Regions from separate parts of the Enterobacter sp. 6722112 genome, predicted to be linked through region 2. Evidence: predicted binding sites of a transcription regulator. Region 2 holds the regulator's gene; the other holds the start of a gene.

Region 1 (4,429 bases), 2.4 Mb from region 2:
CTTGCAGGTAGCTCAGCCAACAGCCGAGACTGGCCGCAGAGGTGAGGATCACCATTGTCGGTGCGAAGTCCATCACGCCCTTGCCGATTAACGCCCCTGCGAGCAGGAGCAGGCTGTCACCGGGTAAAAATGAGGCTGGCAGTAATCCATTTTCCAGAAACAGCGTCGCGAACATCACGAAATAGACAATCCCGACGACATGCGGGTCCGCCAGCGCGGCAAAATCGTGTTGCCAGAGCGCCGTGATGATATTTTGAATAACAGCCATGGACTTTCCTGTGGAACAGCAGATATAACGCTATTGTACTCCCAATTTTGCCTGTCGGGGTTGATCGCAGGCGCATCTCATACAGACTTTTCTGCTTGCGGTGTTCAGAATAGCGTCCGGGGAGTACATTTCAGCCAGCACTTTACACGATGCGCTCAAATCCTGCCGATAAATCCGCAATTAAATCGTCCACATTTTCCAGCCCGATATGCAGGCGGATTAAGGTCCCCTCGAAGTCCACCTCGCCGCCCGGGCGCAGGGCCGCAATCTGCTCCGGCTGGTTGGGCAGGATCAGCGATTCAAACCCACCCCATGAATAGGCCATGCTGAAGAGGGTAAAGTTATCCAGATAGCTTGCCAGTTCGGCGTCATTCAGGCGCTTTTTAAGAACAAATGAGAACAACCCGCTGCTGCCCGTAAAGTCACGTTGCCAGTATTCGTGGCCCTTGCTGCCCGGCAGCGCCGGATGGTTAACGCGCTCCACCTGCGGATGCAGCGCCAGCCACTGTGCAATTTGCAGGCTGCTTTCGTGATGCTGACGCAAACGCACACCGAGCGTACGGATGCCCCGGCTGGTCATGTAGGCGGTATCGGCATCCACCATCTGGCCCATCAGGTAGGCGTTTTCACGCAATTGATCCCAGCAGCGGGCGTTAGACACCGCCGTACCGATCATGCCGTCGGAATGGCCAATCAGGTATTTGGTCGCCGCCTGAATGGAGATATCGATGTCAAATTCCAGGGCTTTAAACAGCACACCTGCCGCCCAGGTGTTGTCGATCATGATGATCGCTTCCGGCGCTATGCTGCGCACCGCCTTCACGATGGCCGGGACGTCATGCACTTCCATGGTGATGGAACCGGGAGATTCCAGGAACACAACGCGCGTGTTGGGCTGAATAAGCGCGGCAATACCGGCCCCAATCAGCGGATCGAACCAGCTGGTGGTGACGCCGAGCTTGCTGAGTATTTTGGTGCAGAAGTCCTGGCTTGGCTCGTAGGCGGTATTGGTCATCAGGACGTGGTCACCCTGTTCCACAAACGCCAGAATGGTATTGGCGACCGCCGCCGCGCCGCACGGGAACAGCGCGCAGCCCGCGCCGCCCTCCAGTTCACACATGGCTTCCTGCAACGAGAAATGGGTTAACGTGCCACGACGACCGTAAAACAGCCCGCCCTTCGCGCGATTACGCGTAGCGATTTTTTTATCTTCAACGGTATCAAACACCAGCGAGGAGGCGCGCTGGATCACGCTGTTGACCGAGCCCTGCGTGTATTTCTTACTGCGTCCTGCCTGCACCAGCGTGGTCTCAAGCTGCTTTTTAGTCATGTTCGCTAACCCTATTTTTATACGTCTGGACGTCCAGACTACCACGATTGTCAGAATGTGCATCCGGATGCTTATCGAATAAGCAGAAAATATTATCAAAAATTCGCATAAGAAATTTTTACTGCGTAAGCGCAAGGAAAGTGAGCGAAAATTACGGCACTATGTAAATACTAATGAGAACTACTATCAATTCGACGACGTTTTGATATTATTACGTTCAGATTTTGTGATTTGCGTCCTGGAGATACAGAGTGGGTAATAATTTGATGCAGACGGATCTCTCCGTTTGGGGCATGTATCAACATGCTGACATCGTAGTTAAGATTGTGATGATCGGCCTGATTCTGGCGTCCGTGATCACCTGGGCTATCTTCTTCAGCAAGAGCGCCGAACTTCTTTCACAAAAACGCCGCCTCAAGCGTGAGCAGAAGCAGCTGGCGGAAGCCCGCTCTCTGGATCAGGCTTCTGATATCACCTCATCCTTCCATGCGAAAAGCCTGACTACCCTGTTAGTGAACGAAGCGCAGAACGAGCTGGAACTCTCCGCAGGCAGTGAAGATAACGAAGGCATTAAAGAGCGTACCGGCTTCCGTCTGGAGCGTCGCGTTGCGGCCGTGGGTCGTCATATGGGCCGCGGTAACGGCTACCTGGCGACTATCGGCGCCATCTCCCCGTTCGTCGGCCTGTTCGGTACCGTCTGGGGCATCATGAACAGCTTTATCGGTATCGCCCAGACGCAGACCACTAACCTTGCGGTCGTGGCGCCGGGTATCGCAGAAGCGCTGCTGGCCACGGCTATCGGTCTGGTTGCCGCTATCCCGGCGGTTGTTATCTATAACATCTTCGCGCGCATGATTGGCAGTTACAAAGCCACACTGGGTGACGTTGCCGCGCAGGTTCTGCTGCTGCAAAGCCGCGATCTGGACCTGAACGCCAGCGCCGTTAAACCGGTACATGCGGCGTCCAAACTGCGCGTAGGTTGATTGTATGGCAATGCGTCTTAATGAAAATCTGGACGATAACGGTGAAATGCATGAGATCAACGTGACGCCGTTTATCGACGTGATGCTGGTTCTGCTGATTATCTTTATGGTTGCCGCACCGCTGGCGACGGTGGACGTGAAGGTGAATCTGCCTGCGTCCTCCAGCCAGCCGCAGCCGCGTCCGGAAAAACCTATCTACCTGTCCGTGAAGGCCGATAAGTCCATGTTCCTGGGCAACGATCCGGTAACGGATGCCTCGGTTATTCCGGCGCTGGACCAGCTGACCGGCGGCAAGAAAGACACCACCGTTTTCTTCCGCGCGGATAAAACCGTCGATTATGAAACCATGATGAAGGTAATGGACACGCTGCATCAGGCGGGATACCTGAAGATTGGTCTGGTCGGCGAAGAGAAAGCGGCCGCGAAGTAAAACGAAGGCTTTTGCCGCCTTCCCTGCCGGGTGGCGGCGTCGCCTTACCCGGCCTGCATTCCGCAACAATCATTGTTGACTCACACTGAAGGCGCCGTCGGCGCCTCTTCATCAAGCGCTACACAGGTCACGTTTGAAGTTCGGTAATGACCTTCCGAGAGTTTACGGGTCAGGCGCAGGGTGGCTGTCTCGCGTGCCAGCAGGTACTGATAGTTCGCCTCCAGTCGCCCGAGGATCTTCTCTTTAAGCTCAGGGCGCTGTTCAATAATGGCGTTCATCACCGCGCCGTAAATCTCCTCCTTGGCCTGCAAGGCGTAAATCTCCCGACGATTCTGCCATTTCAGGCGCACCAGCGTGGCCGGAATCGAAACCAAATCCTGCGTAATTCGCGTCATCTCGTCATTTTTTATCTTTTTCAGGGCGTCGAGATTCTGCTTTAAGATAAATTCATCGCTTTTCTTATCATCTAAAGTCAAATAAACGTTATTACCGCTGTCATCATTCACGTTAATCTTCCCCCAGGTTATAAAAAATGGGATTGTTTTTTTCACGCGTAATTAAATTAAGCCAAATTTCATTGCCGGCCTCATTTATTTGCTGCGTTTTCTCGGTCATTATTTGACTTAGCGTCTGGGCATCTATTTCCCCTTCGGCCTGTAAATCATTTAGTAGATGAACTAAGGCTTCAATCTTGATGGCGCGAAATAAACGCTCTTTTAAATGGCGATCGTGCTCTTCCAGCACCATATTACGGGATTTGCCGGTGCGTGAAACACCAATTAATATGTCGGCTTCATAGTCGGAGAGTTTTCTTTTTCCTTGAGTGAAATTCGCCTCTTTATCTGCTTCCGTCGAAGGCTGTTCCACAGGCGTAATGTGGTACTTTGCCGGGACAAGATTGTCGGGCAGCATTTTAATTTCCTTTAATTTCAAAAAAGGTGGGGGTGGAAAAAGGGTGAGATTCGTTGACAATAACATGAGGCAATTTTAAAATAAAAAAAAATGGAGCCTACCCATGAACAGCATTTTCTTTACGGTCATAACGTTACTATTACTGACCGCTGGCGTGCTTTTATTGATGCAAGAGTTAAATAAACCGAAAGCGTCAAAAGACGTCAGTGAACCGCCGCAGCCTGAATTGATGTCGAAAGAGGAGGGGGAAGATCATTTCTCCGTATTGATGAACGCCGTGACGCCGGTCTGGTACTGGCGGGTAAATCACGAATATATCGATTTTCTCCATGCGACAATTAAGCGAATGAAAATGGCTGAAATTAATGATACGCCCGGCCTGTTCGACGCGCAGCGCCGTTGTAGCGACCTTAATTCGGCGGTTTATAAATATTACGACAATATCAAAAAGCGCTGTCTGAATGGCGAGAAGGTGTCGTACTCCGATTTAGACGTATTAAATCTGC
Region 2 (4,429 bases):
GCGCAATTCCCGCAGGCTCGCGCTCACGTTATTGCGGGTGCCGGGCACTGGGTACACGCGGAAAAACCGGATGCCGTCCTGCGCGCCATTCGCCGCTATCTTACTGATACAGCGAATTGATTAAAAAGCCAGCGACCGGAAGACGACGGGCTTCCAGTCGTTGGCGTGTGGATTTGGGTGATGTATGATGGCGCGCTTATCGCCCGGGCATTAGCAGGGCGGCGTGTTTCCCCCGAAGTCTCAGAATCATGGCCAAAGAACAAACGGACCGTACGACACTAGATCTGTTCGCGAATGAGCGTCGACCGGGACGACCGAAAACGAATCCGCTTTCGCGCGATGAACAGCTGCGTATCAATAAACGCAACCAGCTTAAACGCGATAAAAATCGTGGGCTTAAGCGTGTCGAACTGAAGCTGAATGCCGATGCCGTCGATGCGCTTAACGAGTTAGCTGACGCGCGCAACATCAGCCGCAGCGAACTGATCGAAGAGATGCTGATCGCCCAGCTTGAGACGTTACGCGGCAAGGCGTGAGTCAGAAAATCCCCAATATTACCTTTTTCATGTAGCACAGAGTGCAGTCCTGCGTGATAGCTGTTTCCGCAGGGTTGCCTGTTCTGCTATTATTGCCCTTATCCGTGGACAATTTGCGCCACCATACCATTAAGTTTCAAGAGGTTATTTTACTCATGGCAATCATCGGCATTTTCTTTGGCAGTGATACCGGCAATACTGAAAATATCGCAAAAAACATTCAAAAACAGCTCGGTAAAGACGTTGCTGATGTGCATGACATCGCCAAGAGCAGCAAAGAAGATCTCGAGGGCTATGACATCCTGCTGCTGGGCATCCCGACCTGGTACTACGGTGAAGCACAGTGTGACTGGGACGATTTCTTCCCGACGCTGGAAGAAGTAGACTTCAACGGCAAGCTGGTTGCCCTGTTTGGCTGTGGCGATCAGGAAGACTATGCTGAGTATTTCTGTGATGCGCTGGGCACTATTCGCGACATCATTGAGCCACGCGGTGCGGCGATCGTCGGTCACTGGCCAACGGCGGGTTACCATTTCGAAGCGTCCAAAGGTCTGGCAGATGACGATCACTTCGTTGGCCTGGCCATTGATGAAGACCGTCAGCCAGAGCTGACCGCTGAGCGTGTAGAAAAATGGGTTAAGCAGGTTCGTGAAGAGCTGAACCTGGACGATATCCTTAACGCCTGATATCCCTGCGGCGCAACTCCGGTTGCGCCCGTTTTCCAGGTAAAACCGATTAAATTAATTGCTACAAACTTTTAACTTTTTCGCCCAGACCTGTACAATATCCCCCTGGTAAAAAGTGGGTGCCATCGAACAAGTTTGTTGGTGATACCACGTTTTTATAAGCATACTTTGCTTGAGACTTGCAGTTTTCATTTAGCCATGGCAGTTCTATAATGAGACGCATTATCCCAAGTGCATTTTCTGTCACTTCTTCTTTTGAAGTGAATCGTTTAGCAACAGGACAGATTCCGCATGACTGACAACAATACCGCATTAAAGAAAGCTGGCCTGAAAGTAACGCTTCCTCGGTTAAAAATCCTTGAAGTGCTTCAGGGGCCAGACAATCACCATGTCAGTGCGGAAGACCTTTATAAGCGTCTTATCGATATGGGTGAAGAGATTGGGCTGGCAACCGTCTATCGTGTGCTGAACCAGTTTGATGACGCGGGCATTGTTACTCGTCATAATTTCGAAGGCGGTAAATCCGTGTTCGAGCTGACTCAGCAGCATCACCACGATCACCTGATCTGCCTCGACTGTGGCAAGGTCATTGAATTTAGCGATGATTCCATTGAATCACGCCAGCGTGAAATCGCCGCCCGTCATGGCATCCGCCTGACCAACCACAGCCTGTACCTGTACGGTCACTGCGCTGAAGGCGATTGCCGCGAAGACGACCACGCGCACGACGCGAAATAATATCGTGTTCATACTCTGAGCCAGCCGTAAGGTTGGCTTTTTTTTGCCTGAAAAAAGTCCGGTGGCGCTGCGCTTACCGGGCCTACGGGCTGTGACACCGTTGTAGGCCCGGTAAGCGCAGCGCCACCGGGCATAAAGCAACTTATTTATTGTTATTGCGAATCTCGTCCCAGATCTTATCGCAACGCTTCGCCACTTCCTGATCGTTACCGCTTTTCCGCGCCTGGATACAGGCCTGGTAATCCATCACGCGAACATTTTCCTGCGTCGCAAACTGCTCATGCGCTTTCTCTTTTTTCAGCACATTCAGCACGCTCTGGCAGGCTTCAATCTTCTCTGGCGATCCTTGTGCTGTATTGATGCAGGCGCTATACGCCTCCTTCAGACGGGAGTCTTCTTTCTGCGCCTGATCCTGCGCACACGCCACCAGCCCCGATGCCAGCAGCGCAACGATTACCATTTTTTTCATCATATGCAGTCTCCATGCAGGCGGGATTTCGCCCGCCTGCGTATTCATCAGAAGATTGTGAATGGCGCAATGACCATGAATTTCACGTCACGTTCATCCTGGAAGATGTTGCCGTAACCGCCCGCGTAGCTCGGGATATCGGAGTGGTTGTCATACTGGGTGAAGTGCAGTTTGAACATCGTGCCTTTCGCACGGCCCTCCTGAAGGGTGTAAATCGCATCCAGACTGTATGAAGACTCTTTCAGACGGTAATTCGGATCGTAGTAGGCGTCTGGCGTAGCCATATCTGCTGGCTTCGCGTCCCAGGCGTACGCGTAGGACGCACCCACTGCCCAGCCAGGCAGGTTCCAGTTCTTCAGGTCATACATTGCGCCGAAGAAGACCGCCTTTTCGCCGTCGGCGTTGAAGTCAGAGCGGTTATCCCACCAGATATCCAGACGACCATTGGAAGAGGCGTAGGTTGGCGTCATACGTTGCAGGAAGTAGCCCTGCTGCCCTTCTGCCTTGACCCATGTTCCCTCCAGACGTAAATCAACCTGACCTACCTTGTAGCCGAAGGTCAACGCCTGTAACCACGCGGTGCCGTCATAGATATCATTTACGCTGCCATCACTGACTTTGTCGCGCGTACCGTAGAACTGATAGCTGGTGCTCAGCGGGCTACCCGCGATATCAAATTTGTAGCTGGCTTTAGCAAAGTACTGATCGATATAGCCTTCAGCCTGACCAAAAGCAGCTTCCAGCACCAGATCGTTTTTGAAGTCGTACTTCGCCCCCAGCGAGTGGAGATAATCAACTTTGGTTTTTTTATCATTCTGATAGAACTTGTCCATCTCAATGTGCCACGGCGCTTTGTACTCGTTGGTCCACATATAGGAGAAGCTCAACGCCCCCGCATCGCCGTAGTCAAAATTAGCACCGGCTTCCGCACCCTGATAGGTACCTGGCATAAAGCTCCAGTGCGGTGCTAACAGCGTCTGGCCGGTTGGCTGGATATAACCTCCACGCGCCCAGACCGGACCATATTTGAATTTTGCAGCCGCTTTATACAGGCTGATTCCGCTTTTATCGCCGGACCAGTCTTCGTCGTAGGCTTTATTGCTGGAGGAGAACGCAATTTCGTTCGGATGGCCGCTGTCGCCATTTTCGGCCATTTCAATTGCGGTGAACGCTGCAATATCGATCCCGAACATATCGGCGGCATATCCCGACTGGAAATCAAGGTTAGCGTTCCAGGTCGAGTGAGAAAGGTTGGTTTTGTATTTATCTTCAGTGACGTCTTTACGGTCACGCTCACGCTGCCAGTAATAAATACCGCCCGTGAGGGTGGAATCTTCGATGAAACCTGCTGCTTTTGCCTCTGGCGCAACCACCAGGCCCGACATTGCTGTCACACCGGCGATAGCCAGCGCCAGCGCACTACGTTTGCCACTGAACGTACGCATAGATTATTCCTCTTTGACGAATTAAAACGCCTTAAACGGCGAAAAACAGAAAAGACCAAGTGGTCAGGGGTAGTCAGAAATACCCTCGAATTAACTACCGTCTTTAGGTTATTTTTCGCGACGCGAATTATCAATGCTTTTAATCAGGCAAAAGTCAGGATTATGACGAAGAGCACATATTTCGTAGTGCTTTGTAACATTTACCGGGAAGCAAGTACTGGCGGGGGAATACGCTAATTTTCAGTAAGTAACATTGATATTGTGAATATATTTTTCAGCGTTTCTGTTTTTGGAAAACAACAAACTTTTTTAAATAAAATAAGTAGCACCACATTGACCTGGAATGTTGGCTTTAATTCATCATCCCGATGCTTAACGACATGATCGTTAAATAAAAAAACGCCGCATTATGCGGCGTTTGTTTCTCATTGACCATGCCAGCGTGATTATTCGCCGATCTTAGTCCAGGTATCACGCAGACCGACGGTACGGTTAAATACCGGTTTTTCCGCCGTGCTGTAACGGCTGTCCAGGCAGAAGTAACCCTCACGTTCA

The links. Region 2 encodes Fur, which represses iron uptake genes when iron is present. Its sites were predicted from a motif close to ATAATAATGAGAACNACTATCAA; they were not measured.
Region 1: a site for Fur is predicted at 1,766-1,788, ahead of exbB (tol-pal system-associated acyl-CoA thioesterase). Genes of this name have one in related genera too.

Annotation. Positions count from the first base shown of each region.
Region 1 is NZ_JBZWGR010000007.1:3,547,806-3,552,234, reverse strand. It holds gene yghB (DedA family general envelope maintenance protein YghB) at 1-268, opposite strand, end outside; gene metC (cystathionine beta-lyase) at 411-1,598, opposite strand; gene exbB (tol-pal system-associated acyl-CoA thioesterase) at 1,850-2,581, shown strand; gene exbD (TonB system transport protein ExbD) at 2,586-3,011, shown strand; gene AC4OVU_RS18410 (hypothetical protein) at 3,092-3,517, opposite strand; gene AC4OVU_RS18405 (hypothetical protein) at 3,519-3,923, opposite strand; gene AC4OVU_RS18400 (ESA_00282 family adhesion-associated protein) at 4,027-4,429, shown strand, end outside.
Region 2 is NZ_JBZWGR010000007.1:1,104,213-1,108,641, reverse strand. It holds gene ybfF (esterase) at 1-120, shown strand, start outside; gene ybfE (LexA regulated protein) at 249-536, shown strand; gene fldA (flavodoxin FldA) at 692-1,222, shown strand; gene fur (ferric iron uptake transcriptional regulator) at 1,514-1,960, shown strand; gene chiQ (ChiQ/YbfN family lipoprotein) at 2,103-2,429, opposite strand; gene chiP (chitoporin ChiP) at 2,477-3,874, opposite strand; gene glnS (glutamine--tRNA ligase) at 4,321-4,429, opposite strand, start outside.